DNA from 4 places in the Neobacillus camarae genome. Region 1 is predicted to be linked to each of the others. Evidence: riboswitches for the same ligand, from Rfam matches in the RefSeq annotation. Region 1 holds a riboswitch; each other region holds the start of a gene.

Region 1 (7,517 bases):
AGGACTTATTTTTCGTCGGCAGGGCGACCAAAGGTAAGGTAGAAATTCTGGACAAATTTAAACGGGTTCCTGTTCCGCGAACACCTGTCATTGACGCAGCAAAAAAGGACGAAAATATTGCCGCTTTTCTTTCCTTTTCACCGGTGTACCGCTGGGAAGTGGATGAGTTCGATGATCATTTTGAAGTCAGATTCATTGATTTGCGCTACCGCAGCAATGGCCATTACCCGTTTGTGGCCGTGGTCCAATTGGATATGAACCTGATGCCAATCAGTTCATATACCGGCTGGGTTTACAGCGAGAAAAAGTTGCGGAAGAAACTGGGAATATTGCCAAGTTAAAAAAACTCGCCTTTTGGCGAGTTTTCCTGTTTAATGTAACATGTTTTTATTTTGGTTTAAGTATTTTTCGTATTTCGGATTGGAGGCAATAAAATCATGAAGCTTCGGCCCATAATTTTCAATCCACTGCTTTACAATTCTTTCGGTCATTTCACTGCCCTTATATTCATGCCCCGCCTTTGCTTGAGTAGTTTCAAAGTCATCCCACAGCAACTCTACCCAAGTACGGGCTTGATTGTAGGAAAGTTGTTCATTCTTATCGAGTAACAGTTTGGTTAGCTTTTCTTGGTAATCATTCATTTGAATTCACTTCCTGCCAATTTCTTATTATCATAAGACAAAACCTTTACGTGAATATTAATAATACGGGTAGGGACGGAGCATGCGCACCGCCTTACACGGTTTCTCATTCCCTTTTTTGGAGGTAAAGCATGAGAAATAAACAGAGAAATTTCCCTAACCAAAATAAACAAAATTTTGACGGGGAGCCACGGGCAAAAGCAGAATATGCATCAAAAAGGGCCGACGGAACAATCAATACCCATCCACAAGAGCGGATGAGAGCATCCTCAGCACGCGATGACGAAGCGCCGCAAGTTTGGAAATAGAAGCTAAAGTTTGTCGCTGATTTACAAACGATATCAACTTTTGGACACTTCTACAAACCAGAGAATGCCATTCTCTGGTTTGTTCCTGTTTCATTTCAGTTCATTTAGCATGGATATCGGCAATGCCTCTTCACTGCCGTTCCCCCCTAGACGGTAGCCCCAGGCAAACACGCCATTCAAATATTCAACTTTAAAATATTCTCCTGGTGCTCCTTCAATTTCGTATATTTCTCCCTTTTTAAAATCATGTGGGTCCAACAAATAAGCACGTGCCATTTGGACCTTTCTTTCAAGCACGGCAAACTCACTCACCATGCCCATCTGCTCCGCTTTTCTTGCCTGCTCTTTCAGATTGGCTATTTCCTGGTTTAATTGTTGAGCGGTCAACTCACTATATCGTTTCTCCTGCTGCATATCCTTCACATCCAGTTCTTCTATTATTTTATATTTGGATTCAGGTGAACTCTTGATTTTCACTTGATATATGGGCTAAGTATTTTTCAATCAGTTCCATGGAAAATCCTTTACGGTACAATGCCTGCTTCATTTTCTGCTCGTACTCGAACCCGTTGTATTGGGAGAACTTCCTGTGGGCTTTTGCTCCTTGATATTGGATGGCTGCAAATTCTGCTTGCTCTTGCCCGTTATCTTGCAGCTCCGTAGCGGCAACCTGGATAATTCCAAACGGGTACCCTTTTCGTACCAGCATTTGTTCAAGCTTTTGTTTTTGGATTTTTAGGGATTCCTTTGATGATTTATTGAAAAATTTTTGGCTCAGCTTGACTGCCTTGTCCAATTGCAACTCTTGAGGAAATTCTTTCAGAGCCCTTAAAATGAAATCTTCAGCAATTCCTTTTTCCTTTAGTTCCTGTTTAATGATATCCGGTCCCTTATCGCTTGTTTGGACTTGGGTTCTCACAAAGGCCATGGCAAACTCTTCATCGTGGAGATAATTCTGGTTCGCTAATTTATGGAGTACCTCATTGATAATGGGCTTATCCAGTTCTTTTTTCAGCAAATATTCCCTGACCTCTTTTTCCGATCTCATTCTCCGCGCCAAATAGTGAATAGCAAGGTTATAGGCTTTGCGGATATCATCTTGGTATTGAACTTCCATAATTGAAAATTCATCTATTTCCATTCCTTTTTTTAATCCGAACTTAATGAGAACATCACTGTCCACACTAAAAGCGTATTCTTCGCCTTTACCTTTATCCAGAAATAAATTAAACCTGTCCTCATTTTTCTGTTGGGTGGTGATTTTTGTGATGATGGCCATTTCCTTCACCTCTCCCCCTTACTTTACCATATTCCCGGTTTTGTATTTAACTTTTCTGTTTTGGACAAATAAAATTTATTAGTATGATTCATAGCAAATTAGGAAAAAATGTCAGCAGGTGCACTTTGTACCAATTTATCTCTAAATGGCGAAAGGAATGAATCGGAATGGGAGATCGAAAAAAGGATAAAAACCGTGGAAAGTATTCATTAACAAGCACTCAAGAGGTATTATACCAGCGTGAATTTAAAATGGCCGACCGTGCTGGCGGTTTCACCGACCGAAAAACGAAGCTATAAAATTATTCCATTAATAACCCCTGTTCATTTGTTCATCCTAGTAATGGGAGCCTTTACGGCTTTCAAACCGACAAGTGAAAGGGGTTTTTACAATGGGCCGTTCACACGGACACAAAACTCGCGATAAAAATAAGGCATCTTTGCCACAGGTGCCAAAAGATATGAAATATGATGGATATGATGTGGAATTTTCAAGAGAGTTGGCTGATCAAGAGGATATGGAAGCACAAGCACGGGCCGACGCAGCCAACCAGCGTGCCGCCAATAGAAGAAACGACTAAGAAAAACGCAGGCGTCCTGGTCTGCGCCATTTTTTCAAAAGGCTCTGTGAAACGATATTGTTGTTTTTTACCCTGTTTATGGGAGCGGATAAGTTCAGACTCCTGCGGGAGTACTGGGCTGGGGAGACCCCGCAGGCGGCTTCCTTCCAGCGCCGAGGAGGCTCTCCGGCACGCCCGCGGGTTCCCTGAGCGCCTGGAGCGGAAATCAACAGCCATATATAAAAGAAACTTAAAAAAAGAGAAGCAGGGGATTCCTGCTTCTTTCAAAGTAACTATATAAAAGGGGGGATATATTTCAGCGAGTTCCAAAGAGAGGTTAATCCAAAATAAATTGTTAGAACTCGTTAAAATCAAATTACATGAACGATGTGAAGTTTTCACTATCGTTTCTATACTCAGACTATACTCCCCCATCCGTTTTAAAACAACCAATTTCACAGTTTTTTAACATATTTATATTGGAAATGTGAAGAGTATGTGAACTCCAGTTCACTGGACATAAAAAAGAAAGAAGCGGTTGCTCCTTTCTTATCCACTACATGACAGCTGTCGTTTCCAGTTTGATAGCTTCCCATTCGACATCCCCTAAAATCGCGTAATAGCGAACTGCAGGGTATTGTCTGGCCCATTGTGCCACTTCAGATTTTGTTGCTTTTACAATAGTGATACCAGTAAGTTCCAAATCATTCCAAACGATATTTAACTGGGACGTTGCCGGTCTAACACCATGAATAAACCAATACTTACTTGGTTCTCCCTTTTCTTGCTGCTCTGTTTCCACTTGCTTTCGTAAAGAATGCGCAGCCGCATGATATTGATTCACATATACCAAATCCTCTATGACCGCACTGGCTGTCGGGAACATTCCTGCCCCCGGCCCCTGCAAAGTAATCCTTCCGACAATATCCGAGTGGACATTGACTGCATTTTCTACCCCTTCTACATGGTAGAAGGGATGCTCATTTCCGACCAGGGCAGGTTTAACCGAGGCTTGAATCTTGTCGCCAAGTTTGGTGATACTGGCCACGTGTTTAAATCTTAGCCCCAATTGATCTGCCACCTCTATAAGTTCGCTATTTATATGGGTTATCCCCTCACGCTCCACATCCTGCCAAATAGGTTCGGAACCGAAGGCAATCCGGCTGAGGATCATGGTTTTATAAAAAGCATCAAATCCTTCGACATCATTTGTGGGGTCCGCCTCTGCATAACCCTTTTCTTGAGCCAAAAGAAGGCTTTGGGCAAATGACTGCTTTTTTTCACGCATTTCAGTCAAAATAAAATTAGAAGTTCCATTTAGAATCCCGTGTATTTCGGAAACTCGGTTAATTTTGAGAAGCTGCCTTAACGTTTGGATGACTGGAATTCCTCCCGCTACAGTTGCTTCAAAACCAACTTGAACATGATGACTGCCGGCCAGTTTAATTAATTCTTTACCATAATGGGCAAACATTTCTTTATTTGCCGTAATAATGTGACAGCCTCTTTGGATGGCACGTTTTAAATATGTATAGGATGGTTCCTGGCCGACAATTGCCTCGATGACCACATCCAGCTTTGGCAGGCGAATGATTTCTTCAAAATCAGTGGTGACTAGGACTCCGTCTCCTATTGTTCTGGCCTTTGCCGTATTTTTTATTAAAATGGCGGCAACTTCCACTTTCTTTCCCAACACATCGGTCAATTCAGCTTCATGTGATTGAATTGTCCGATAGACGCCTTCTCCAACCGTGCCAAAACCGAGAATTGCCACTTTGATTCCAGTCATTTTTAGACCACCCTTCATAAAATTTCTTATTATAAAAAGAAAAACCCTCTTGATAAGAAGAGGGTGAGTTCCTCCTCTTATCTGCCAGATTGACTACAATCTGCAGGAATTAGCACCTTTTCAAGATACACCTTGAAGGTTGCCGGGCTTCATCGGGCCATGTCCCTCCGCCACTCTGGATAAGAGATAAATTTATTTGCAATTTAATAAAATTCGAAATATATAGAAGTAATATTAACTGAATTTTCCCTCCAAGTCAATATTCTATCCTATAGCGGCAGTAAATCAATTGTTTCCTTTTCTGCTGCTTTTTCAACCATATCCAGCCATTCCTGCGGCTTATTTGGCAGCACAGAGTAATAAACGGTGAGGAAATCTTTCACCAGAGATGCAGGCAGTGCTTCGGTTTGATCTAAAATTGGCATGAAACACAAATCCAATCCCGATACCGCTTCACCATTATTTTCCCAGGATGGATGGACATATTCCAAATCCAGCCTTTTATATCCCAAATGTGACAGTACTTCGCGGCGTACATAGGGATCCATTACTCTAACGCCGCCAAATTCATGATTGGACGCGCGATATGGATCGTAGATTTCGGCAAACATACCAAATAACTCATTTCCATTGGCATGGGCAAGTTCCTGTAAGTCTCTCATACGGTTTTCGGCGAGGAACCGTCCAAGACTCAAGCCTTGCTTACTAATAATAGTAAAGTCGGTCATCGCAATGTTCCAATCAGGATAATAGCGGTATTCGGTAGCCCCGACCACTTGGTCATCGTGGATGGCCACAAACACCCGGATTCCTGGATCTTCTAACGGCTCTTTCCATAAATCGTACTTCAGCACTTCCTCCGATGGAAAAATTTTGCCCATTAAATCATGCAGCTTTCTAAAATTGGGATCTTCAATAGTGGTTATCCTCTTATATTCCATGAGCTGGCGCCCTCCCTTATATATTATTTAAATGGATTTTCCCATTGCATAAGCACGGCATTATTGCACGATTCTTCATCATCCAGATAGTTGTTCACAATCCCTAATGGGACGCGGCCGCATCGCAAAAGAAACGTAATGACCGGATCCTTTAATTGCCCTTTCACAACTGCTTCGAGGTAGTCCTGCGGTGTCATTTGATTTTTATGTTTATGATAGCCGGGCATCCGGCCGCCCCCAAGCAAACGCTCATACCCCTTTTCTATGATGACGTGGTACATCGCTTCCATCATCAGCTTGCCAAGCCCTAGTTTCCGGTATTTTGGCCTGACACTTATATCAACAATATACAGGGTATTGCCGTTGGGATGATGGTTTCTTATATAACCGTTATCCGTGATTTCGGCCCAAGTATGTTCCATATGGTTCGGATTAAAATCAACACAGAGACCTGTTAAGGACCCAGCTAATTCCCCTTCAATTTCGATACAGAGTGCTCCTTCAGGAAAAAGCGTCACATGATTAGTCAATTGCTCCTTATTCCACCACAATTCGGCTGGAAATGGCGGAGGAAAGCATTCTGATTGGATTTCAATCAGCTGTTCAAAGTCTTCATTGGTGTAGTTACGAATGATGGCAGCCTTAGGCTGGTCGTGTTCAAACACGTAAAACTGGCTTCGGTACATTCCGATTCTCCTCCGGTCCGTTATTTTTCCCAATCGACATATAAGTCGGTTCTACGGTCCCGCCAAGTGGTAACCGAGCCGCGCTCACGGACTTCGTATAACAGTTCTAAATCCAGATCTGCTGTTACGACCATATCATTGTTAATTTCCCCTTCGACCAAGATACCGCGCGGCGGAAATGGGATATCGTTCGGTGTAATAATGGCAGCCTGGCCAAAATTAGCCCGCATAAAATCAACTGTCGGCAACGAACCGACCGTTCCGGTTAAAACGACATATACTTGATTCTCAATCGCCCGGGCATGGCTTGTATAGCGGACCCTATGGAAACCGTGGCGATCGTCGGTACAGGATGGACAGAAAATCACGTCGGCTCCCTTTGCTTTCGCCATCCGGACGATTTCCGGAAATTCGATGTCATAGCAAGTCAACAGGGCGATTTTCCCTTTGTCAGTTTCAAAAATCTGAAAAGAATCCCCAGGGGCCATGTCCCATTCATGCACCTCAGTAGGGGTAATATGCAGCTTAGCCTGCTCGCCAACTCTTCCATCGGGGTAAAATAAATGGGCGGTATTATACAGCTTGCCATTCTTACGAAGTACGTGAGTTCCGGCGATGATATGCATATTTGTTTGTTTGGCAAAGTTGGAGAATAACGCAAGATATTGTTCAGTGAAGTTTGGCAGGTCAGCAATTTTCAGGCTATGCCCCTGACTGTCTCCAATAGATAGAAGCTGCGTGGTAAAGAATTCAGGGAACAGTACAAATTCAGCCCCAAACTCTTCTGCAGTTTTTATATAATGCTCGCATTGGCCAGCGAATTCCTCAAAGGATTGAATCGTATGCAAATGGTACTGCACGGCAGATACTCTAAGTTTCATCTTATTCCTCCAGTCAATTTTTTGAAAAAATGGTTACTAAACAAATTATCTAATATTTTCATAAGGAATACAATTTATCCAGCTTTTGGTGAAAAAAGATAAAAACCTAGTGGGTTTATCAAGAGGGCGGACTATCATCTCTCCATTGAAATGGAGAGGATTCCCGTCCGCTCTTCCTAAACGAAAAAAACAGCCCGCCAATCCGGCGGGCTTATCCCTTATTGATGCAGCTTTTCTTCAGCAAGCTTAATTTGTTGTCTTACCTGTTCAGGAGATGTGCCTCCCAGGCTGTTTCGAACGGCGACCACATGCTCCGGAGCCAGCACCTCGTAAATATCCTCTTCAAATAAAGGACTAAACTGTTGGTACTCTTCAAAACTTAAGTCGAGTAAAAACTTGCCGGACTGGATGGCGTATAGAACAATTTTTCCAA
Region 2 (7,517 bases), 220 kb from region 1:
ATGCGGAGGAAGGACTAGAAATTCATCCGGATGACGCCGCTCAATATGGTTTTAATGACGGTGATCTGGTGAGGGTAAGCTCCAGAAGGGGAAGTGTGGTCACGAAAATAAGAATAAGCAATAAACAGCCAAGGGGCTTAGTGTTTATGACCTTTCATTTTCCAGACCAGGTCAGTACGAATGAACTAACCAATCATGCTACCGATCCACTTGCCGGTACAGCTGAGTTTAAGGCATGTGCCGTCAAAATTGAAAAACACGAGGAAAATTATTCTCTTACCGAAGCACATTAAATAGGGAGGCATAACTAGGATAATTAACTAAGTTATGCCTTTTTTTGATATGCTCCGTTAAACGATATTGTTGATTTTGTATATACTCTGTTGTTTGGAGCGGATATGCTCGACTCCTGCGGGAGTACGAGGCCGAGGAGGCTCCCCGGCACGACCTAAGGTCCGCGGGCGTCTGGAGCGGAAATCAACTGCCATCTTTAACAGAGCCTTCTGATAAGTAGAAATCGTGTCGTCTCCCAATAGCTGTTAGCGATAAAGGAAGAAATCTAATTATTGGAGGAATTATCGGGACCTGGATATTTGTATTTTTTATAGGAAAAGAGTAAACGCCTTCTCTTGTAATACCTAATCTAAATACTTTTTAATAACTATCAAAGGTCTCATCATCTCGTAATCTTCGTGTTCAAGTATGTGGCAGTGCCATACATACTCTCCTGTGAAATTTTTAAAGTGGACAATGATTCTCGTAACCTGACCAGCTTCAACTCTAACAGTGTCTTTCCAGCCTATTTCACTCGGGTCTGGTTCGAGGACTGGATTAGGTCCAAAATCTATGCCTGTACCGTTGTTAATCCATTGATTTGCATTAAAGGTGTTGACATTAAATTGCTGTCGGCTGAGTACCTGGAATTGTGCAAGATGAAGATGAATAGGGTGAGAAATGTTTGGGGGAATGCCGATGGGACTATTAGGATTAAAAACAGGATTTGCAAATTCCCAAATTTCTATCGTATCGTACTCAGGAAATTCTGTTGCAGGATCACTAAACTCAAGGTTATTTAATGTTAACTTAATCCTTCCATAGTCATCCGTTTCCTGACTCATAACAAATCTTCTTGTTTTTATTGCCTTTCCTTCTTCTAATTTGTCAAAGGGGCGAAGGTTTTGGGGCAACGTAATATGATCCCCGCCTTTCCGGCCTACTCTAAATTGCATAACCTCTCTTTTATGGATTTCTGGATTCCCCTGAAGATCTAATTCTTCTGTTTGAAGAGTGATAGTCTGTCCTTCTAGACCAGTAAAATCAATGATGACATCTATTCGTTCAGCAGGATCGAGAGGAAATTTCTGTATCGGCTTAGATACACTGATCAACCCGCCATCAGTGCCTAACTGCCAGAAAGATTGTCCATTTGAAAGTTTAAAAGTAAAACCGTTCGAATTTGAAGCATTTACCATCCTAAAGCGATACTTTCTTGGCTCAACATTAAGATAGGGCCATACCTTTCCGTTGACCACCATGGTATTCCCAATAAAAGCTCGGACGACAGAAGGATGGACAAGCGGATTTCTAGGGGTTAAATTTTCTGGATAAAAAAGCGAGCCATCGGGGTTAAAGGATTTATCTTGTATCATGAGCGGAATATCATATTTCCCCTTAGGAAGGTCATGGCTCTGCTCATTAAAATCGTGAATAAGATAGAAACCTGCAAGACCAGCATAAAGATTCAGTCTTGTCACTCCCATTGCATGGTCATGATACCAAAGTGTGGCTGCTTGTTGTTGATTGGGATATTCATAGACTTGTCTGTTATATTTTGGACCCCTATATTCGAAATGGCGCGTAAACCAGGCCTCAGGGTGGCCGTCGCTGTCAGGGGCTGCATTGGCGCCATGGAGATGCACGACTGTACGAACCTCGGGGTCATCAATCGCACTATCTAAGGTTTTATCCACTGGTAAAAAGTGTTTTAAGGGAAGATTATTAATCCATTTTACTCTAACGGCATGTCCTTTCATTGTTTCAAAAGTAGGACCAGGATACTTACCGTTATAACCATAGATTAGGGCTTCTCCGAAGTCCTTATGAAATTTATGCTTCGTACATTTCATTTCAACCTCATAATAATCATAATCATTCCCTCGCGATACTGGTTTTAGAACCTTTGGAATTGGCAGTTCATCAACAAATTTCGGGATTGTAGCAGGTATTGATGGGTCTACCATATTATCAGTTTCACAACACTCTGTATATTCATAATCACTACTTTCTTCATGAAATTTATAATTCTCTTCCAAAAAAATCACCTTCTTGTTTATTATTTATAGATGCAGAACTGTGGTTTGAGTAGAATAATTGGCAAACGATAAAAATTAGCAGCTAATTTTTCTGCATTCCTTATTATGGCATTCGTTATAGTGTATGAAATCAGGAAAAGCCCGTAAAGGACGACCGTATAAATTTATTAAAATAGGTGCAGTTGATAAGCAGGAAACTCCTATTTTTTACAAAGCGGGATCCATTAAAATCGTTCGTTCTATCTTGAATAGACTATTGAAAAAGTAAAAGATAATGACGCCCCAACAACTAGCAAAAATAACCCTTGATGCTGTACATGAAAATAAACTTCTTATAGCTCCAATTTCAATGCGTAGAACAAAGGATGTTCTTTTCACGGTGTTTCCAGCCTTGCACAAAGGATTAATGAGATTAGTATGCAAGGCCAGCCGAGAAGCCCGCTTAACATAAGGCTGGAACTCTGCATAGCCACGCCGCTCCCTATCTTTTGAGTAAGGAAATAGTGAGTGATAAAATTTTTTCAGAAACAGGACATCATATTATGATAAGCTAAGGAAGAAACTCTTCGAAAGGAAGGATATTCTTGAAATACATAAAGATTGCCAACACCGAGTTAAATGCTTCAAACATTATTATGGGAAATATGCGAATTAACCAACTGTCCGCAGGTGATGCAGAAAAGTTGATTCGCACCGCAATGGATGAAGGAATTAATTTCTTTGACCATGCCGATATTTATGGAAGGGGCCAATGCGAGGAATTGTTTTCTGAAGCCATCCAAATGAATCCTGAAATCCGTGATGAAATGATACTTCAGAGTAAATGTGGCATTCGTCCAGATTTGGGATGCTTTGATTTCTCCGAGGAACATATTATCAATTCTGTTAACGGAATCTTAAAACGGCTGAAAACAGATTATCTTGATATCCTTTTGTTGCACCGCCCCGATCCGTTAATGGAACCAGAAGAAGTGGCTGCCGCATTTGAGAAACTTCATACAAGCGGTAAAGTGAAGTATTTTGGGGTTTCCAACTTTAATCCCGCTCAAATTGAGCTGCTGCAAAAGGCTTTACCTTATAAGCTCGTGATTAACCAACTGCAATTTGGAATCGCCCATACTCCTATGATTGATTCTGGCATTACCTTAAACATGAAGGTGGACCAATCGATTAACCGCGACAGCAGTATCTTGGAGTATTGCCGTTTGCATGATATCACTATCCAATCCTGGTCACCATTCCAGCATGGATTTTTTGAGGGAGTATTCCTTGGGGATTTCGAAAAGTTTCCGGAATTGAATCAAACAATAGACAAGATTGCTGAGAAATACGGAGTCACCAGTACTGCCATTGCGGTCGCATGGATTACACGCCATCCGGCCAACATGCAGGTGGTCCTTGGCACAACGAAACAGCAGCGATTAAAAGATTCCTGCCAGGGGTCAGAAATTAAATTGACCAGACAGGAATGGTATCAAATTTATAAAGCAGCAGGAAATATGGTGCCGTAAATTGATAAGGCGGGAGCAGAATTGCTTCTGCTTTTTTTGCGGACAAAAGACTGAAATGTTGCGAATTTACGGACAAGAATATTTTTTTAGAAAAATATATTGACGGTAATTAAGAAAAGTATTATTCTTACTTTTGTAACAAATGCATATTGTAATCTCTTATCGAGAGAGACGGAGGGAAATGGCCCTATGAAGTCTCGGCAGCGGGTTCTTTTGAACACTGTGCCAATTCCATCAGGTTTCGCCTGATAGATAAGAAGAGAAGTACCTATTTAGTGTGCGATAATCCTCTTCCTATCAAGGAGAGGATTTTTTTAATTTGTTAGTAGGTCTGAGAATCAAAATATTATTCAATAAATAGTATTTTGATTCTTCAGACTCTAATATTAATACAAATATTACTTCCTGGGGGTAACAACATGAAAAAAGCTTTGATTGTATTGGCTGCAGCCATTTTAATGATTGTATCCGGACTTGCAGGCTGCGGGAAACAAGAGGCCAAACAGGCATCAGGCAAAGCAGCTAAAAACATTAAGCAAGAGATCACGACAAACCTTGCAGGTGAACCATATACCGTGGATCCTGCGTTTGCATCCGACACCACGTCTTTCTGGGTCATTGACCATTTATATGAAGGTCTGTACACCTATGATAAGAAAGGTAATATCGTGGAAGGTGCTGCTAGCAAAATTCAAACTTCCGAAGATGGAAATACCTATACGTTTACCATCCGTGACGGGGCAAAATGGTCCAATGGAGACCCGGTGACCGCAAAAGATTTTGAATATTCATGGAAACGGGTGTTGAATCCAACTACCGGAGCCTATGACGCTTCTTCCATGTATTATATTAAAGGAGCGGAAGCTTATAATACTGGAAAAGGCAGTGTGGAAGATGTCGGTATTAAAGCTACAGATGATAAAACCCTAGTAGTGGAGTTAAGCAACCCGTTAAAATTTTTCCCTAAAATTATGATGAGTGAAGCTTATTTGCCGGTTAATCCCAAAGTGGTGGAGGCCGACAAAAACTGGGCAGCCGAAGCAGCGGGAATTGTCACGAATGGCGCTTATACTGTCAAAGAATGGAAGCATGATGCAGAGCTTTCGCTTACTAAGAGTCAAACCTATTGGAATGCCAAAGAAATTACCATGGATGACATTCACTTTAAGATGGTAGCAGATGCGACTACCTACTATCAAATGTTTAAAACAGGTGAACTGGACCTAATCAAACAGTTGCCTATCGACTCGATTGAGCAGGAAAAGAGCACGCCGGAATTCGTTTCACATCCGCAATTCAGCGTTTATACGTATACCTTTAATGTCAATGAAAAGCCGTTTAATAATAAGAAAATCAGGCAAGCCTTCTCCTATGCGATTGACCGTAAAGCCATTACTGAGAGCGTGTCAAAAGCAGGCGAAGTACCGGCATTCGGTTATGTGCCAAACGGTGTCAAAACGGCTTCAGGCAAGGATTTCCGTGATGAAGCTGAGAAATATTATCAGTTTAACCCGAAAAAGGCCAAGCAATTATTAAAAGAGGGGCTCGAAGAAGAAGGCTTGACCGAATTGCCTCCAGTTACCTTTAAATACAATACAGCCGACAATCACAAGAAAATTGTCGAAGCCCTCCAGGAAATGTTAAAACAAAACCTCGGTGTCGAAGTGAAACTGGAGAATCAGGAATGGAAGACCTTTATCGATACATTTAAGCAAAAGAACTTCCAAGCAGCACGGATGGGCTGGGTCGGGGACTTTTTAGACCCGATTGGCGTGCTTCATCATTATACTTCCACCGATTCCAACAATTTCTCAAATTGGAGCAATCCAGAGTATGATGCTTTAATTCAACAGGCTACCGTTGAGCAAGATGAAGCCAAACGATATAAGCTTCTTCACCAAGCCGAAGACATCTTGATGGATGAACTTCCAATTTTGCCGATTTATTATTCGGCTCAAAATGCATTGGTCAGCAAAAAGTTTGAAGGAATCCGTTTTGCGGAATTATCGGAACCCGATCTTCGTTTTGCTAAAAAAATCTCAGAATAATAGAAACAAAAAAGTGCAGGCAACTGCACTTTTTTTGTTTCGCTGAATTTGCAGTATTGTCACATACTTTGTAAAAATTTGAATCTTTTTCCTTTTGTTTGTCGTATAATTTATTGCACGATATACATATAAACCAAATGTGGGGGGATTTGAATGGAGATGCAAACAGAAGTGAAGACAAAGAAAGAGATTCCAAGTTTAATTGGCATGTTTACCAGTCCAAGCGAACAATTTATCAAAATAAAGGAGAATCCAAAGTTTTGGATTCCGATGGTCATAATCAGTATTTTTTATGCGATAGGGTTATTTTTAATGGTATCGTCAATGGATGCATCGACTTTAATTGATCAGGGTGTACCGGAAGATCAAGCTGAATTGGTTTTAGGCATTACTAAAGTGACCGTTGCCATAACTGGAATTATCACGCCGATTATTGGTGTACTCGTTTCAAGTGCCATTCATTTGATTTTTGCCAAGATTGCCAGTTCAACAGTTTCATTTAAACAACTGCTTTCCATGAATACATTTATTATGGTGGTCGGAGCCGTTGGAATCATTTTAAATATGGCCATTCGTTTAACAATCGGCGGGAATCCAGAAACATATGTTACCAGTCTGGCTGGATTGCTCAATCTGGATAAGCCGGGCGGTTGGGGGTCCATCGAAGTATTTGGAAGTTGGTCAACCATTTTAACAGCGATCGGATTAAACAAAACAGCAGGATTTTCCAAGGGGCTTGCTTGGACCGTTGCGATTATTTTCTTCTTATTCAGTTTTGGTTTAGGCTTCGTGGGAGGTTTACTTTCCGAGGCCCCAGCTCTATAGTGTTTTTCATTCACTTTAGACCAGCGAAGGGAAAGGAGAAAAGGACAAGAGGTTTGCGATATAAAACATCCACTTCTCTTGTCTGTAACCTATGAAAAAGAAAATATGGATTGCAATAGGAATCATCAGCTTAGTGCTAGTCATGATTTCGGTAAGTGTTTATCGTCAGGTTTTTGCAAAAGGGCCATCTGTGAGTACAGCCATGCTAAAAGAGGAGGAAATTTCGTCGCTGCTTTTAGTGCCTGGAACAGTAAAGCTGCAGGAGGAGCAGGAAGTTTACGCGTCGCCGGATAAGGGAGAAGTGAAGGAACTGCTTGTTTCGGAAGGCCAAGAAGTGAAAGCTGGCACCGTATTGGCAAAACTCGATAATCCACAATTGGAATTGGAAATTGAGCAAAACAAAATAGCCATTGAATCGGCAAATTTAAAAGCCGCCAACCTTGATAAACAAATGAAACAGTTAAAGGAAAAAAAAGGTACATTAACAGGCCAGATTGGTGAGGAGGAAGCCAAGAACCAGGTGGATTCCCAGCTGGAAAACCTGGATATGGAGAAAAAATTAGCCAATCTGGACCTAAAACAGGCCAATCTGCAAAAAGACCTGCTGGCAAAGAAGCAAAGTGAATTAGAAGTCAAGAGTACGATGGACGGCATTGTTTTAACCGCCAAAAAAACAACAGTTTCAACTATTGCGGGGGGAACTGAGCCGCTAATTCAAATCGGCAAAATGGATAGTATGGTAGCTGCCGGATTTTTGTCAGAATATGATACGTTAAAGGTCAATGTCGGCCAGAAAGTAACCCTTAAGTCCGATGCTGTGG
Region 3 (7,517 bases), on a different contig from region 1:
AGGCCTCCTCCAAAAAGCTAACGCTTTTTGTTCGTGCGATGCCTATGCAGCCGAAGCCTTCCTTGTGGAACCTCTCCAACTGAGATAAGTAAAAACTCGCCGAGTGGCAAGCCGCTAGGCGCAGAAAGAGGCGTAGTTGAACTTATGCGTTCGGAATTTAAGGAATAAATTCTGATTAGCTAAAGGAAACACGAAGAGCCAACAGGCGCATTCGTGCTTGACTTATCGGAGAGCGAAGCACACTAAGCTCTAGGGCGCTTTTGAGCCGGCCAATTCCCAAGGTAGAAAGTATAACTTTCTTATCCTATAAAAAAGGAGCAACCTAAATGATTTATCCGTTTCATGGAAAATATCCGGTCATAGATGATTCCGTTTTTATCGCTGATTTTGCGACAGTTACCGGTGATGTTGAAATTGGCGAACAATCCAGTGTCTGGTTTAACTCGGTCATCAGGGGGGATGTGGCCCCTACCAGGATAGGGAAAAAGGTCAACATCCAAGATAATACTATCTTACACCAAAGTCCCAACAACCCGCTATTATTAGAAGACGAAGTGACAATAGGACACCAGGTCATCCTTCATAGTTGTATCATCAGAAAAAAGGCCTTAATCGGTATGGGCTCCATTATATTGGACCAAGCTGAAATTGGTGAGGGTGCATTTATCGGAGCAGGCAGCCTTGTTCCCCAGGGAAAAAAAATCCCTCCCAATACATTAGCGTTTGGCAGACCGGCAAAAGTTATTAGAGAATTAAATGATGAAGACATTAAAGACATGGAAAGAATCGTCCGCGAATATGCCGAGAAGGCACAATATTATAAATCCTTAAAAGGATAACCGATATCTCGACTTTAATTAAAGGCTGTGCTAAATTTGGCTGTTGATTGCAGCGAAAGAAGCTTTAGCGGCCCCCGGTCGTGCCGGGGAGCATCCTCGCCCGTACTCTCTCAGGAGTCGAGTTTATCCGCTCTAATCAACAGACTTAAAAAGATCAAATTTATTGTTTTAACAGCTCCTAATTAAAAAAGCACCCGAGGGTGCTTTTTTAATTAATGTTTTAAAGTCTCTAACACTTTCTCATTTTCCGATTGAAATGAGTAAACACCTTCAACATAAACTTGATGCCATACCATGAACATGAGAACCGTCCAAATTTTCCGGCTGTTGTCCGCTTTATCAAGACAATGGTCGTCAAGCAATTTCAATAAATAAGTTTTATTGATTAAATGGTCCGTGTTGCTTTCCCGGATAATTTTTTTCGCCCATTCATTCATTTCCGCCTTTAGCCAATGGCGAATTGGGACAGGGAAGCCAAGCTTCTTGCGGTTCAGAACATGATCAGGAACGACGCCTTCCGCTGCCTTGCGTAAAATATACTTGGTCGTGCCCGCAGCTGTTTTTAAGCTGCTTGGAATGTTCGAGGCCACTTCAAAAACTTCCTTATCAAGGAAAGGAACACGCAGCTCCAAGGAATGGGCCATTGTTGTTCTGTCAGCTTTCAGCAGGATATCGCCACGCATCCAAGTGTGGATATCAATATACTGCATCCTGTCAACCGGATCGTAGCCACGGGTTTCATGATAAAGGGGCTTGGTAACGTCTGTATAGTTCAATCCTTCCCGATATACACTCAATAGATCCCGTTTTTCATCCTCACTGAACATTTTCGCATTTCCGATATAGCGCTCTTCCATTGGTGTCACACCGCGCTCAATAAAGCTCTTGCCCTTGGTTCCTTCAGGCATCAAATTGGCAATCCCTTTAAGCAGGGTTTTTCCAACCCGAGGGATTTTATTAAAAATCTGCAGGTCATGCGGTTCGCGGTAAATGTTATAGCCGCCGAATAATTCATCGGCCCCTTCACCGGATAGGACTACCGTTACATGTTTTCGTGCTTCACGTGCCACAAAGTACAACGGTACACAAGCAGGGTCAGCAAGCGGGTCATCCATATGCCACATGATTTTCGGAACTTCCTTCATATATTCTTCCGGTGTAATAACATAGCTGATGTTTTCAACTCCAAGCTTTTCCGCCGTTTCTTTGGCGACATCTATCTCACTAAAGCCATTGCGTTCAAAGCCAACAGAGAATGTTTTAATCGCTGGGTGAAACTCTTTTGCGATAGAAGCGATAATGGATGAGTCAATTCCCCCGGAAAGAAAAGAGCCGACAGGAACATCACTGCGCATATGTTTTTCTACTGAATCAAACAGGATATTCCGGATTTCCTTCACATATTCGGCTTCGGATTTTTGTACCGGGTTAAAATGTGCTTTCCAATAGCGTTTGATTTCCATGGGCGAGCCCACTTTTTTGATAAAATAATGGCCCGGCTCCAGTTTTAAAATTCCCTTTGATAATGTGTTCGGTTCAGGAACAAACTGATATGTCAAATACTGCTGCAAGGCATCATAGTCGAGTACATCATTTTCGAGTGCCAGTAGGATACTCTTTTTCTCAGATGCAAAATAGGTTTTTTCGCCGTCTTCCATATAGAAGAATGGCTTGATGCCGAAATGGTCCCGGGCACCGTACAGGGTTTGTTCCTGCTTATCCCAGATGACAAAAGCAAACATCCCGCGTAATTTATCAACCGCTTTTTCCTTCAAGTGGCTGTATAAAGCAATAATAACCTCTGTATCTGAACTTGTTGCAAAGGAGAGACCTTCCTTTAATAGTTCCTCGCGCAGTTCAACGTAGTTATAAACCTCGCCATTAAAAATAATCCAATACCGTTCATTCTCATAGGTCAGCGGCTGATGCCCGCTTTCGATGTCAATGATACTAAGGCGCCGAAAACCAAATTGGACATGCTCGTCAAAATAATAACCATCGTCATCCGGCCCGCGATGGGTAATTATATCATTCATATTTTTAAAATGTTCGATTTGCTCATCGTTATAGCTTTGCGGTTTGTCGTGTACACAACCAATAAAACCACACATTATGTACCTCACCTACTTCATCTTAATTTGATGCCAAGAAAAAAACATACTCTCTTATACTACCACTTTTTTTAAAAAAAGGAACTGTGAACATAAGGAAAATTTGAAGCGTAAGAGCCTTGGCAATGTATTATCATTGTTCACTGCGGAGAGTGCCTGTAAACATGTTATTCCTTTAATCCCCATACTTTACTGGAATTAGACGAAAAATAAAAATGGGAGTTACATTGTTATGCAACTCCCATCCTATTAACATCCTTCCGTCTGCCCCAGCAGTGCGTCCGCTTTATCTGTCCGTTCCCAAGGAAGATCCAAATCGGGACGGCCAAAGTGTCCGTATGCAGCCGTTTGCTTGTAAATTGGCCGGCGAAGATCCAACATTTTTATAATTCCCGCCGGACGAAGATCAAAGTTCTTCTCCACTAATTGAACCAATACATCCTCATTCACCTTGCCGGTACCAAATGTATCGATTGAAATGGAAACTGGTCTTGCCACGCCAATGGCATAAGCAAGCTGTACCTCACATTTGTCAGCCAAACCTGCTGCAACAATATTTTTCGCCACATACCGGGCAGCATAGGCAGCGGAACGGTCAACCTTGGTCGGGTCTTTACCGGAAAACGCACCGCCGCCATGACGAGCATAACCGCCATAAGTATCAACAATAATTTTGCGCCCGGTTAAACCGGCGTCCCCCTGCGGACCGCCAATAACGAACCGCCCTGTCGGGTTAATAAAATACTTTGTATTTTCATCAATCAATTCTTTTGGAACAACCGGATTAATCACATATTCTTTTACGTTACGCTGAATCTGCTCCAGTGAAATCTCCGGATGATGCTGCGTAGAAATGACAATCGTATCAATCCGTACTGGTTGGTTGTTTTCATCATATTCAACCGTAACCTGTGTTTTCCCGTCGGGGCGAAGATATGGAAGAATATCCTCTTTACGGACTTCGGTTAACCGGCGGGAAAGTTTATGAGCTAAAGAAATCGGCAGAGGCATGAGCTCTTTTGTCTCATTGCATGCAAATCCGAACATTAATCCTTGGTCCCCGGCGCCAATTGCCTCAATTTCTTCATCCGACATTTGCCCTTCCCTGGCTTCCAGCGCTTGGTTAACACCCATTGCAATGTCTGGTGACTGTTCATCAATAGAAGTTAAAACCGCACAGGTTTCGGAGTCAAAACCATATTTAGCACGATTATAGCCAATCCCTTTAATCGTTTCACGGACGATTTTGGGAATGTCAACGTAGGTCGAAGTGGTGATTTCCCCCGCCACCAACACCAATCCTGTTGTAACGGAAGTTTCCGCTGCAACCCGGGCATTAGGGTCTTTTGCTAAAATAGCATCCAAAATGGAATCAGAAATTTGGTCACAGATTTTATCAGGGTGACCTTCTGTAACTGATTCAGACGTAAACAAACGGCGTTTTGTGGACAATCTGAATTCCTCCTATAAATATGAAATAACGTGAGGCGGTCCCTTCAGGAATTCACCTCAAATTGATACGGAACTCATTCCCTTAGTAGTATGAAATAAACACGGGATTTTTATTAGTTATGTAAGTTTGTTATGTAAAACAGCACTATTTTGTGCCTAACAAAAAAACCTTTCCCTATGAGGAAAGGTTAATGCAAATGTTTGCGCGCCTTTCACTCTTATCGTTCAAGGCCAAGCCTTGCAACAGGTTTAGCACCTTTGCCTAGAAATCCTTTAAAAAGGTTTTCTTAGATTGCAGGTTGCTGGGTTTCATTGGGCCTGTCCCTCCACCAGCTCGGGATAAGAGAGTATCCGTTCAAATTAAAATGTTAACTGGACGATCGATTAAAGTCAATGAATTTTTTTGCAACTTGCTGCTAAAAACATAGACAAATAGCCGAAAACGCCAGAACATTTATGAGTTCTTATGTAATATTCCTTTTAAAATTTCAAACAAAGTTATAACTTTAGCTAAAACCGTAGAATAAAGTATATATAATACAAATTGTTTTTTGTTATTAGTATAGACTATTCCAATAAATATGTTATACTATTTAATAATTATAATCCGTTTTAAAAAAACATATAAAAAGGAAGGTTTCATTCAATGAATTCAGTTCATATTACCGATGAATTAGCGAATTTGTTAACCGGCCAAAATGTATACACCCAGCTATCCGTCCCGCAATTAGTCGAAAAGATTCTAAGACGAAAGGAAGGACAGTTAACTTCAACGGGTGCCGTTTGCGTTTCCACCGGAAAATACACCGGGAGATCGCCAAGGGACAAATTCATTGTGAACGAACCAGCAACAAAGGATAAAATCGCTTGGGGTCCCTCGTTGAATCAGCCCATATCGGAGGAAATATTTGTTAAATTATACCATAAGGTCATCGAATACTTGAAACAAAAACAAGAAATTTTTGTTTTTAAAGGGTTTGCCGGGGCCGATAAGAAATCACAATTGCCCATCCAAGTGATTAATGAACTAGCTTGGCAAAATTTATTTGCCCACCAGTTATTTATACGCCCTACTGAGGATGAGTTAGTGTCCCATGATAATCCATTTACCGTCATTTCCGCACCTCATTTCAAAGCCAATCCTGTAGTGGATGGCACGAACTCGGAAGCCTTTATCCTGATTTCTTTTGAGCGCAGGGTTGTCCTAATTGGGGGCACGGAATATGCAGGTGAAATGAAGAAATCGATCTTCTCAGTCATGAACTATCTCCTTCCCGAAAATCATATTTTTTCCATGCATTGTTCTGCCAATGTCGGGAAAGAAGGGGATGTCGCCCTGTTTTTCGGTTTATCCGGCACAGGGAAAACCACCTTGTCCGCCGACCCTCACCGCCGGCTGATCGGCGATGATGAACATGGCTGGTCGTCAAGCGGTGTATTTAATATTGAAGGCGGCTGCTATGCTAAAACCATTAATCTATCAGAAGAAAAAGAGCCGCAAATATTTAATGCCATCCGTTTTGGCACTGTACTTGAAAATGTCGTGATGGACCAGGATTCCAGAGTTCCGGATTATGACGATGGTGCCTTTACAGAAAATACACGGGCTGCCTACCCGATTGAAGCCATTGACAACATTGTCCAGCCAAGCATTGCCGGACACCCCAATACTATTGTTTTTCTAACAGCAGACGCGTTTGGCGTGCTTCCCCCGATTACAAAATTAACTAGAGAGCAGGCCATGTACCATTTTCTTAGCGGGTACACTTCGAAACTGGCGGGAACAGAACGCGGTGTGACCTCACCAGAGGCCACTTTTTCCACCTGCTTTGGAGCTCCGTTCCTGCCATTGCCGGCAACTCGATATGCCAAAATGCTAGGCGAAAAAATACTCGAACATAACGTGAATGTGTTTCTAGTCAATACAGGCTGGACCGGTGGAGTGTATGGCACGGGCAGCCGGATGAAACTCTCCTACACAAGAGCAATGGTCCAGGCAGCACTTGAAGGGGAATTGAACCATGTGGAAACGGTTAAGGATGAAATTTTCGGGTTAAATATACCGCTGCATGTTGCCGGTGTGCCTGATGAAGTATTGCAGCCGAACAAAACCTGGTCAGACCAGGCTGCTTTTAAAGTGAAAGCCAAAGAGTTAGCCGAAAAATTCCGGGAAAACTTCAAAAAATTCACCAACGTGGAAGCTGATGTGATTGAAAAAGGCGGACCAGTCCTGTAATGAGTAAAGCCCGTATCTTAATTGGATACGGGCTTTCTTACTTCAACCGCCTGAGAGCTGTTCACTACTGTAAAACGATATTTTCCGCTTTTTTTGATTTGAAAATCTCCTGTGTACTGGGCGACCTTTGTCCCCCCCGTCGCTGTATATTCCGTCTTATCCCCGAAAGTAAATTTGGTCACTTCAGCCGTTTCCAGAGAGAATACTTCCAACTCAATTTGATCGGGAAGATTGTCCCCAGTTACTTCAATAGGGACATCTTCATAAAAACCGGCATGCAGATCTTCCTGTGACATCAATAAGGTCCATTTATCCGCCTGAACATACGGTTCTTTCACGTAAATGGGAAACGCAGCAAAACTTTTTCCAGCAACGGAAAATTGCAAAGTCCACTTACCTGCAAAAGGGAACGGCTTAAAGCTTGTCAAAGCATGGGCGTCGGCGCCATCCATTGGTCCCGCCAGCTTCGTGTTGGCCAGCTCCTCTTTGACACCAGTTTTTGCATGCACGGCCTCGACCGTCAACTTCTTATTTGCAAAATTTTTATCATAGTCCCCCCACAGGAAGACCATCATTTTGGCAATTGAATTGCTGTCCTTGGCAATCCAGTCCTTTGGTGCCAATAGACTGACTTTGTTGGGTATCCCAAAGTTGCTGTCCGCATAAAAGATTTCCCCGTGATCGTTAAGGGCAAAGTAGTCACCCTTTTCTACTTCTGACGTGTTTGTGAGGCTGCTGGAAGCTGAATTTATTTCCTTGCTGGTAGTTTCATAATAAAGGATTGGTGCGGCAATGGCCAAGATGAACAATGCGGCAATGGCGCCAAGTTTGTGTAAATTCATGTGTCTTTTTGGCTTTTGTCGTCCTGCCTTATTTAAT
Region 4 (7,517 bases), on a different contig from region 1:
TTTTGCTTCTGCATCCGAATTATAGTTCGTGTTGGTATTGATATCGTACGTGAAAATTTCGCCATCTGCATTTCTGATAAATTCAATTCCAGCCACATGAATCTGATTTCCCGCTAAAACCTCTTTATATTTTTCTAGAATTTCGTCCTCAAAACCTTCAATGATTTGGAACTTAGGCTTCTCTTCGACTTTTTCTCCTACCGGGCAGAACAGGTCGCCAATTTGGCAGGCGTCCGCTGGGCAAAGTTCAAATCCTTCCGAAGTATCTACCTTAACAGCATAAACAAAGTTTCCGCCTACAAACTCACAACGAGTGATGTAACTTTCAGGAGATTGGATGTATTCTTGAATAAGCGTAATGCCATCGACAGGTTCTTCGAAAGTCGGACCTTCCACATACGCTTTTAAAGCATCGATACTTTGGAATAATTGAACACCTAAGCCTTTTCCGGCACGGTTATGCTTCGTAATGAACGGCTGTCCTGCAAAGCTTTCAGCCGCCTTAATAATGTTTTGTTTTCCAACCGCCGCAATCGTTTTTGGAGTCTTAACTCCATACTTGTTTAACTCTAAATATTGTAAAACCTTACTCACTTCCAGCTTTAGAGCGCTCGTTCCATTTAACACCGTACGGCCATGCGCTTCAAGCCAAGCCAATACCTGCCCAGTAAATTCCGCTGCAAAACGATGGTCGCGTGTATGAGAAGAAGCACTCATCCGGCTATAGAAGATCCCTTCTGGTGGTTCTGATGATAAATCTAACGTTCCTTCGTCTAAATGCCATTCTTCATAAGGAACACCCAGTTCCTCTAACCTTTTGGTTAAATGGACGGTCCACTCACTATTTTCATGTATCACATATACCTTGCTCATTTTTACAGCCCCTTCCTAGTTCTTTATTAAACTACGTTTTTGTTCCACTAATGGCATAACCTGCTTGGCAAAGCGTTCCATTTCCTCTAGTTGTGGTGAAAACTGTAATAACAATAAGTCTAAGCCAGTTTCCTCGTATTGTAAAATTCTTTCAGCTACTTGTTCTGGAGTTCCTACTAAATTCGGACGGAGGCCACGATTGGAAACTGAATAATCCTGCAATTGGATTTGTTGTTCTAAATGTGATTTGGTCGTGAAATCTTTAAAGCCAGCATATCCGCTAGAATCCTTCACCGTCGTAATTTTTTCAAGCTCTGCCAGAGCCTCTTCTTCAGTATCGCGGCAAATCACATAAGCGGCCATTCCGAAAGAACGAAATGGGTCATTGTCAGTTTGTTCACGGCGTGCCTTCATATCGGTGATTTTTCGATCAATCTCTTCAACGGTTCCACCGTGCATCACATAGGCATCACATTTTTCGGCAATGGTTTGCTTGCCTTTTTCACTTTCACCGCCTGCATAAAGAATCGGGTTAGGCCGTTGCACAGGTTTCGGTGCAAGCTTCGTGTTTTGTAAATCGTAAAATTGACCAGTGTAATTGAACGTTTCTTCTGTCCATAACCCTTTAAGAACATCGATAAACTCTTCGGTACGAGCATATCGCTCATCATGTTCCGTAAAAATGCCGCCATATTGGCGCGCTTCTTCAGCCCACCAAGCTGAAACCACGTTTAGCGTAAAACGGCCGTTGGAAATTTGATCAATATTGGCGGCCATTTTTGCGGCAACAGCGGGGTTATGAAAACCAGGGCGAATTGCCGTCATAATTTCAATTTTTTCCGTCACTGCTGCCAGCGCGGCCGCTGTGGACCAAGCTTCAAGAGAATCATGTTCCGGTCCTTTAATATCATTTAGATATAATTCAGCTATTAGAGTTGTCGAGTATCCCCATTTTTCAGCTGATTGAATGACGTTTTTCGCATATTCAAAGGTGGGCGGCATATTTTCGTCTTCCACATTTCGCAGCCAGCCTCCAAAAATCGGTAACCAAAAACCATATTTCATTTATATTCTCTCCTCTATTGTTCTAATACTCTAGTTTTCCTATCATTTAAGTTGGATTTTTATTTAAATAAAAAACTCTCCTCCTAAGAAGAGAGTTCTTTAACCCTCTTCTCATCTTTCAAGCGATGTGCTTGATGGAATTGGCACAGTATTCATAAGAACCTGCTGCCGAGGCTTCAAAGGGCCAGTCCCTCCACCTCTCTGGATAAGAAGAAAAATGTACATTCAACTTGTTAATTATTATAATGCGATAATAGTTCAAATTCACCAAATTGTCAATCAAATATTTCTATACTCTAAGTATCTATGGTTTTCATGATTTTTTGCCACTTAACCCTATTGACCGTACCAAAGCAAAAAGGGTCATCAAGGGATTTAGGATGGGTCTCTAATGACCGTGCCGAAGGAAAATGGACCTTTAGGGGAAATAGGGAGGTCCATGATAATTAATTAGAAAAGAAGCTAACAGCTCAAATACTAAGCTATTAGCTTTCTTTTCTAAGGCCCTTTTTTCGAACTGCCCCCTGTCATTCTATTTCCTTTTTGCCAAGCGAATGACATTCCAGGACAACTTAGGAAGCACAGCCGAAACCTTGCCATCTTCCAACTTGGCATTCCCATTGGAATGTGGCGCGACAGGTGTTCCTTTGGCTGAGTTGGTTAACTTTATGTCGGCATTTTCAAGAACGATATGTTCCATGACTTCATATCCCTCAAAATTGCGGATATCCACATCTAACTCTAAACCTTCTTGCAAGTGGCGGTTCACAGCAAAGATGGTCAGCTGTTCCTGTTCCTCATTATAAACAGCAGTGGACTCCAGGTACGGAACATCGGTGAAATCTTTGCTGTCATATTTCGGGCTGGAGATAATCGGATTCAAGGCAACACCCCTGCCATAAACAGAAGCATGCATGTAGGGATAAAAAATCGTCTGCTTCCATGCGACTCCGTTATTTTCTGTCATAATCGGGGCAATGACGTTCACTAATTGGGCGAGGCAGGCAATCTTCACCCGGTCCGCATGCTTCAACAGGGTAATCAGCATGCAGCCCACCAATAAGGCGTCTTCAAAAGTATAAATATCTTCAAGCTGTGGAGGGGCGATGCTCCAAGGTTCAATCTTCTTGTCCGACTCATGGCTGTGATACCAAACATTCCATTCATCAAATGCGAGATTAATATTCTTTTTGCCGCGCTTCTTCGCTTTGATATAGTCAGCAATCGCAATCACGGAACGAATAAAATCATCCATTTCAAGGGAACGGGCCAGATAGTTGGCGATATCATTTTCACGATTCCCGTAATACTGGTGAAGCGATATGTACTCTACATGATTGTACGTATGGTCCAGCACAGTGGCTTCCCAATCTGCAAATGTATTCATCGTCCGGCTTGAGCTTCCGCAGGCAACCAGCTCAATCGTCGGGTCGACCCACTTCATGACTTTTGCGGCTTCTTGGGCAATCCGTCCATACTCGACCGCATTCTTGTGGCCAATCTGCCATGGCCCATCCATTTCATTGCCCAGACACCAAGTCTTGATCCCATGAGGCTCTTTTACCCCGTGTGAAATACGCAGATCACTATAATACGAGCCTCCCGGATGATTACAGTACTCAACAAGATTTCTGGCCGCATCAATGCCGCGGGTTCCAAGGTTTACCGCCATATTCACATCCGCATTAACCAGCTTGGCCCATTTCATAAACTCATTCGTGCCAATTTCATTGGTTTCAATCGTGCGCCAGGCCAGTTCCAAACGGCGCGGGCGGTTTTCCACCGGGCCGACTCCGTCTTCCCAGTTGTAACCGGATACAAAGTTGCCGCCAGGGTAACGGATCAACGGCACCTGAAGTTCCTTGACCATTTCCATGACATCCTGCCGGAAGCCATTTTCATCAGCCTGGGGATGCCCCGGCTCATAAATGCCGCCATATACGGCACGGCCTAGATGTTCAATGAAGGAACCATAAATACGGTTATCAATCTCCGAGATTTTGAAATCTTTTTCTAAAATCATTTTTGCTTTCGTCGCAGACATGTTGATTCTTCCTCTCCTATTCTGATAGATAAGCCTAGTAACTTAGTAAAAAAAATATCCTGTTAATCATACAGTTTCAATAGCACAGCGCCGTGTGGCGGCAACGTTTGCTCCACCACATCTTCTACCTCGCCCATTTCCTCTTGTTTCCACAAATCTCTCACTTTTTTTCCGGAGAAAAGTTGGAGCTGCTCTAGTGGAACATGGAGTGTGGCCGTTTCCTCACCTACATTAAATAATGCTAAAAAGGTATGATCCTCTTGGCTCTTCGCTGTCCATGCCACATGATCACCCTTGCGAAAGACAAGCCGATTATCATGACTATGTTGGTTTACTTCTAACACCTCTTTATGGGTTAACAAAGATAATGTCCATTCATCATTGTCACGGAGTTCACCGCCAAACATGAGCGGAGAACGGAAAATCGACCATAAAGTCATCATGGTGATTTGTTCCTCTTTCGTAAATTGTGTCCACTGTTGTGTTCTGCCGCCCTCGACTGAACGGATTCGAATATGCCCAAGTGGCAGCATATCACAGTCAGGCCAGTGGCCAGGCCCCACATATTCACTCCATTTTTCACAGTGCTCGAACATCTTGTATAACAGGCTCCACTCATCCCAAAAGTCGTCCGTCATCCGCCACATATTGGCGTTAGTCATGAATTCGTCTGCATACTCGAGCGGTGCTGGACCAGGTGACAGGCTGAGGACTATTTCTCTTCCGCACTTTTCAATGGCTTGGCGGATCAATTTCAACTCATCCTTATGGAAGTGATAAAGCTTGGACGCGGCAAGGTCATCTACTTTTACAAAATCCACTCCCCATTGGGCATACAGCTGGAACAAGGAATCATAATATTCTTGGGCCCCTTCTTTCGATGCATTCACCCCGTACATGTCTGTATTCCAAGGGCAGATGGAATTGGAATGGGCCATATCTCTCGCTCTAGCACGGGTCCCTAATATCGGCATATTGGCATGAACGGCCTGACGCGGAATCCCACGCATGATATGAATTCCGAATTTTAATCCCAGACTGTGAACGTAATCCGCTAATGGCTGGAATCCTTTCCCCTCCGCCGCCGAAGGAAATCGGTTTACCGCCGGGGTCAATCTCGAATATTCATCCATTTCCAGCGGCACAAACGGACGATAGGCCGAGGAATTTGCGCCAGGTTCATACCACTGAATATCAACGACCACGTATTTCCAGCCAAAAGGTTTAAGATGTTTTGCCATATAGTCAGCATTCCCTCTGACTTCATCCTCTGTAACGGACGCCCCGAAACAATCCCAGCTATTCCAGCCTAATGGCGGGGTCTTGGCATAATTATGATGTTTCATCCGATAATATCCTTCCTGTATGAAGTCCAAAGTCCATAAGGAAAATTCCCATGGCCTTGGTGTACACACAGAATATTCGGCAAAAGTGATATAACTCCTCCATCAAAATGAAGAAACCATACCCGCGGTGTTCATCCCTCTTTCCTAATTCTTGATTCACGCCTATCGATTAAGTCTTTTCTTTACGCCGGCAGCATGTCCATCTTTCAATCTATTCCCCTCCTTCAAAATCATCTAATAAATGACAAATCATGAACAAATTAAACGTTTAATTAGATTTTACGTTATGCCTGTAATCATTGGTTTTCTCGGAATTCGCAGCTAAAAAAGTTGTCAGTTAAACAAACGTATGATTAAATTTTGTGATAATCCTCCTCTTATTTAGGTTTCTTCGCTATCCCTCCTAAAAATTTTGGCGAATTCCGGCCGCACCTTTTTTGTAAATAAAACAATGATGGATTAGAATAATATAAGATGGAAATAGGGAGGGACAAACCATGTTTAAGAGTAGCAGCGTAACGATCGTAGTCGATGATTTAACAAGAGCAGAACAGTTTTACGTAGAAACCCTCGGATTAAAGGTTCAATTTAGAGTAGAAGGACATTTGGTGCAGCTCGAAGCACCGGGGTTGGCCATTGGACTTGTACATCCTCGCGAGGGACAAGATTCAAATCCTGGTAAGTCAGGGAGCATCCATATTGGATTGGAAGTCGAAGAATTGGATTCAGCAATCGCGCTGCTAAAATCCCGTGGTGTCGAGTTCCAGCCAATTATGGAAGAAGAAGCCACCCGAATCGCCTACTTCAGCGATCCTGAAGGGAATCCCCTTTATTTGATTGAATTAAAAGCTGGCCCTGCCATGTAGTGCTAAACAGCTGGGAAAATCCCAAAAATGGAAAATGCCGGAAATCGCCGGTAAATAAAAACCATTCCTTTTAAAGGACGGTTTGAAAGAGCAAAACAACTCTGCGGCGAACGGAACTAGCAAAAAAAAGCAAACTATTTATCCACTACCCATCCAATCAGCAGCTTCGGACGGTTCTCATGCTTTTTTCACTAGAACCGTCCCCAGCGCACCCTGTTTCGTTTAAGCTGCCTTATCCACAACCTTCGTTTTCAATTGGGCACCTTTCCCTTTACTATTCACAAACCATATTCCCGCCAAAACTAATAAAATTCCTCCCAAGGTTACGATGCTCAAACTCTCATGCAAAAATAGCCATCCAGACATGACACCTACGACGGGCACAAGCAGTAGAGAAGTCGATGCTTTGCTTGCTTCCGTAAGGCTCAAAATATGATTCCACATCACGAATGCCAGCGCGGAGGCAACAATTCCGGAAAACAGGATATAAACCGACGGCATTACACCCCAATGCGCTTCCCCATGTTCAAATGATAGAGAGTAGACCAATAAACCCAGCGCTCCAATGGTCATTTGCCATGTGGTAAATTGCACACTATCACAATGCTTTAATTTCAGTTTAAAAATCAAGTTGGCCACTGCCCAAGAAATAGCGGAGCTTAAGGCCAGTAACACTGCCCAGACGTTTCCCCCTAAATGAATATCCATCGCGAGGAATAAACCAGCGATACCCAGCACGATTCCGAACGTCTTTCTTGGTGTCAATTGTTCATTAGGAATCCACTTATGGGCCATAATCGATAAAAACAACGGCATGCTGTAAGTCAAAACCGAAGTAAGACCGGCACTGACATAGTTAAGCGAGATTTGAATAGCGATGTTAAAATAGGTGGTTTGGAACAGTCCGCAGAGGATGACCCACTTCCAATCCGATTTATTTGGCAGGGGATTTTTTTTCATAAAACTCACGCCAAGGAGGACGATGGCCCCCGTCAAAAATCGCAGTGAGGCAAATAGGACGGGAGGAAAAGCGCCATTTCCCAGTTTCATAATCACAAAATTAAACCCCCATATCAGACATAGCATAACCATCGAAACATTCATTCGGTTGACCCTCTCTCTAGTTGATTTTTTCTGTATATTCATTACATTCAAAAAACACTTTACAACTAGAAACAATTATTGTCTAATATATAAATGTCATACTATTAAGTCGGAAAACGACTTAATCGGGAGGAATCAATGCGTGGAACTGCGTCAGATCGAATATTTCATCGTTGTGGCAGAAGAGTTGCATTTTGGGCGTGCAGCCATGCGCTTACA

Evidence for each region. Region 1 has a riboswitch for S-adenosylmethionine ahead of ACY8D0_RS01890 (homoserine dehydrogenase). Riboswitches for the same ligand answer to the same signal wherever they lie in the genome.
Region 2: it holds a riboswitch for S-adenosylmethionine, as region 1 does, so the genes downstream of both, ACY8D0_RS03090 (peptide ABC transporter substrate-binding protein) here and ACY8D0_RS01890 (homoserine dehydrogenase) in region 1, are expected to answer to the same signal.
Region 3: it holds a riboswitch for S-adenosylmethionine, as region 1 does, so the genes downstream of both, metK (methionine adenosyltransferase) here and ACY8D0_RS01890 (homoserine dehydrogenase) in region 1, are expected to answer to the same signal.
Region 4: it holds a riboswitch for S-adenosylmethionine, as region 1 does, so the genes downstream of both, ACY8D0_RS10915 (LLM class flavin-dependent oxidoreductase) here and ACY8D0_RS01890 (homoserine dehydrogenase) in region 1, are expected to answer to the same signal.

Annotation. Positions count from the first base shown of each region.
Region 1 is NZ_JBUCKX010000001.1:412,634-420,150, reverse strand. It holds gene ACY8D0_RS01925 (metal-dependent hydrolase) at 1-341, shown strand, start outside; gene ACY8D0_RS01920 (YfhJ family protein) at 372-641, opposite strand; gene ACY8D0_RS01915 (small, acid-soluble spore protein K) at 773-949, shown strand; gene ACY8D0_RS01910 (YfhH family protein) at 1,040-1,363, opposite strand; gene recX (recombination regulator RecX) at 1,404-2,228, opposite strand; gene ACY8D0_RS01900 (YfhE family protein) at 2,396-2,527, shown strand; gene ACY8D0_RS01895 (YfhD family protein) at 2,620-2,808, shown strand; gene ACY8D0_RS01890 (homoserine dehydrogenase) at 3,344-4,576, opposite strand; SAM riboswitch class I at 4,651-4,762, opposite strand; gene ACY8D0_RS01885 (GNAT family N-acetyltransferase) at 4,846-5,517, opposite strand; gene ACY8D0_RS01880 (GNAT family N-acetyltransferase) at 5,541-6,203, opposite strand; gene ACY8D0_RS01875 (carbon-nitrogen hydrolase family protein) at 6,224-7,084, opposite strand; gene argH (argininosuccinate lyase) at 7,303-7,517, opposite strand, start outside.
Region 2 is NZ_JBUCKX010000001.1:632,380-639,896, forward strand. It holds gene fdhF (formate dehydrogenase subunit alpha) at 1-293, shown strand, start outside; gene ACY8D0_RS03080 (multicopper oxidase family protein) at 639-2,312, opposite strand; gene ACY8D0_RS03085 (aldo/keto reductase) at 2,897-3,823, shown strand; SAM riboswitch class I at 3,980-4,082, shown strand; gene ACY8D0_RS03090 (peptide ABC transporter substrate-binding protein) at 4,243-5,871, shown strand; gene yknW (YknW family membrane protein) at 6,025-6,696, shown strand; gene ACY8D0_RS03100 (efflux RND transporter periplasmic adaptor subunit) at 6,788-7,517, shown strand, end outside.
Region 3 is NZ_JBUCKX010000002.1:1,492,421-1,499,937, reverse strand. It holds gene ACY8D0_RS14870 (gamma carbonic anhydrase) at 327-839, shown strand; gene asnB (asparagine synthase (glutamine-hydrolyzing)) at 1,052-2,950, opposite strand; gene metK (methionine adenosyltransferase) at 3,200-4,402, opposite strand; SAM riboswitch class I at 4,618-4,748, opposite strand; gene pckA (phosphoenolpyruvate carboxykinase (ATP)) at 5,049-6,638, shown strand; gene ACY8D0_RS14850 (hypothetical protein) at 6,656-7,517, opposite strand, start outside.
Region 4 is NZ_JBUCKX010000002.1:662,688-670,204, reverse strand. It holds gene ACY8D0_RS10920 (ATP-grasp domain-containing protein) at 1-873, opposite strand, end outside; gene ACY8D0_RS10915 (LLM class flavin-dependent oxidoreductase) at 889-1,938, opposite strand; SAM riboswitch class I at 2,047-2,150, opposite strand; gene arfA (arabinosylfuranosidase ArfA) at 2,471-3,982, opposite strand; gene ACY8D0_RS10905 (glycoside hydrolase family 27 protein) at 4,045-5,328, opposite strand; gene ACY8D0_RS10900 (VOC family protein) at 5,826-6,194, shown strand; gene ACY8D0_RS10895 (DMT family transporter) at 6,417-7,280, opposite strand; gene ACY8D0_RS10890 (LysR family transcriptional regulator) at 7,441-7,517, shown strand, end outside.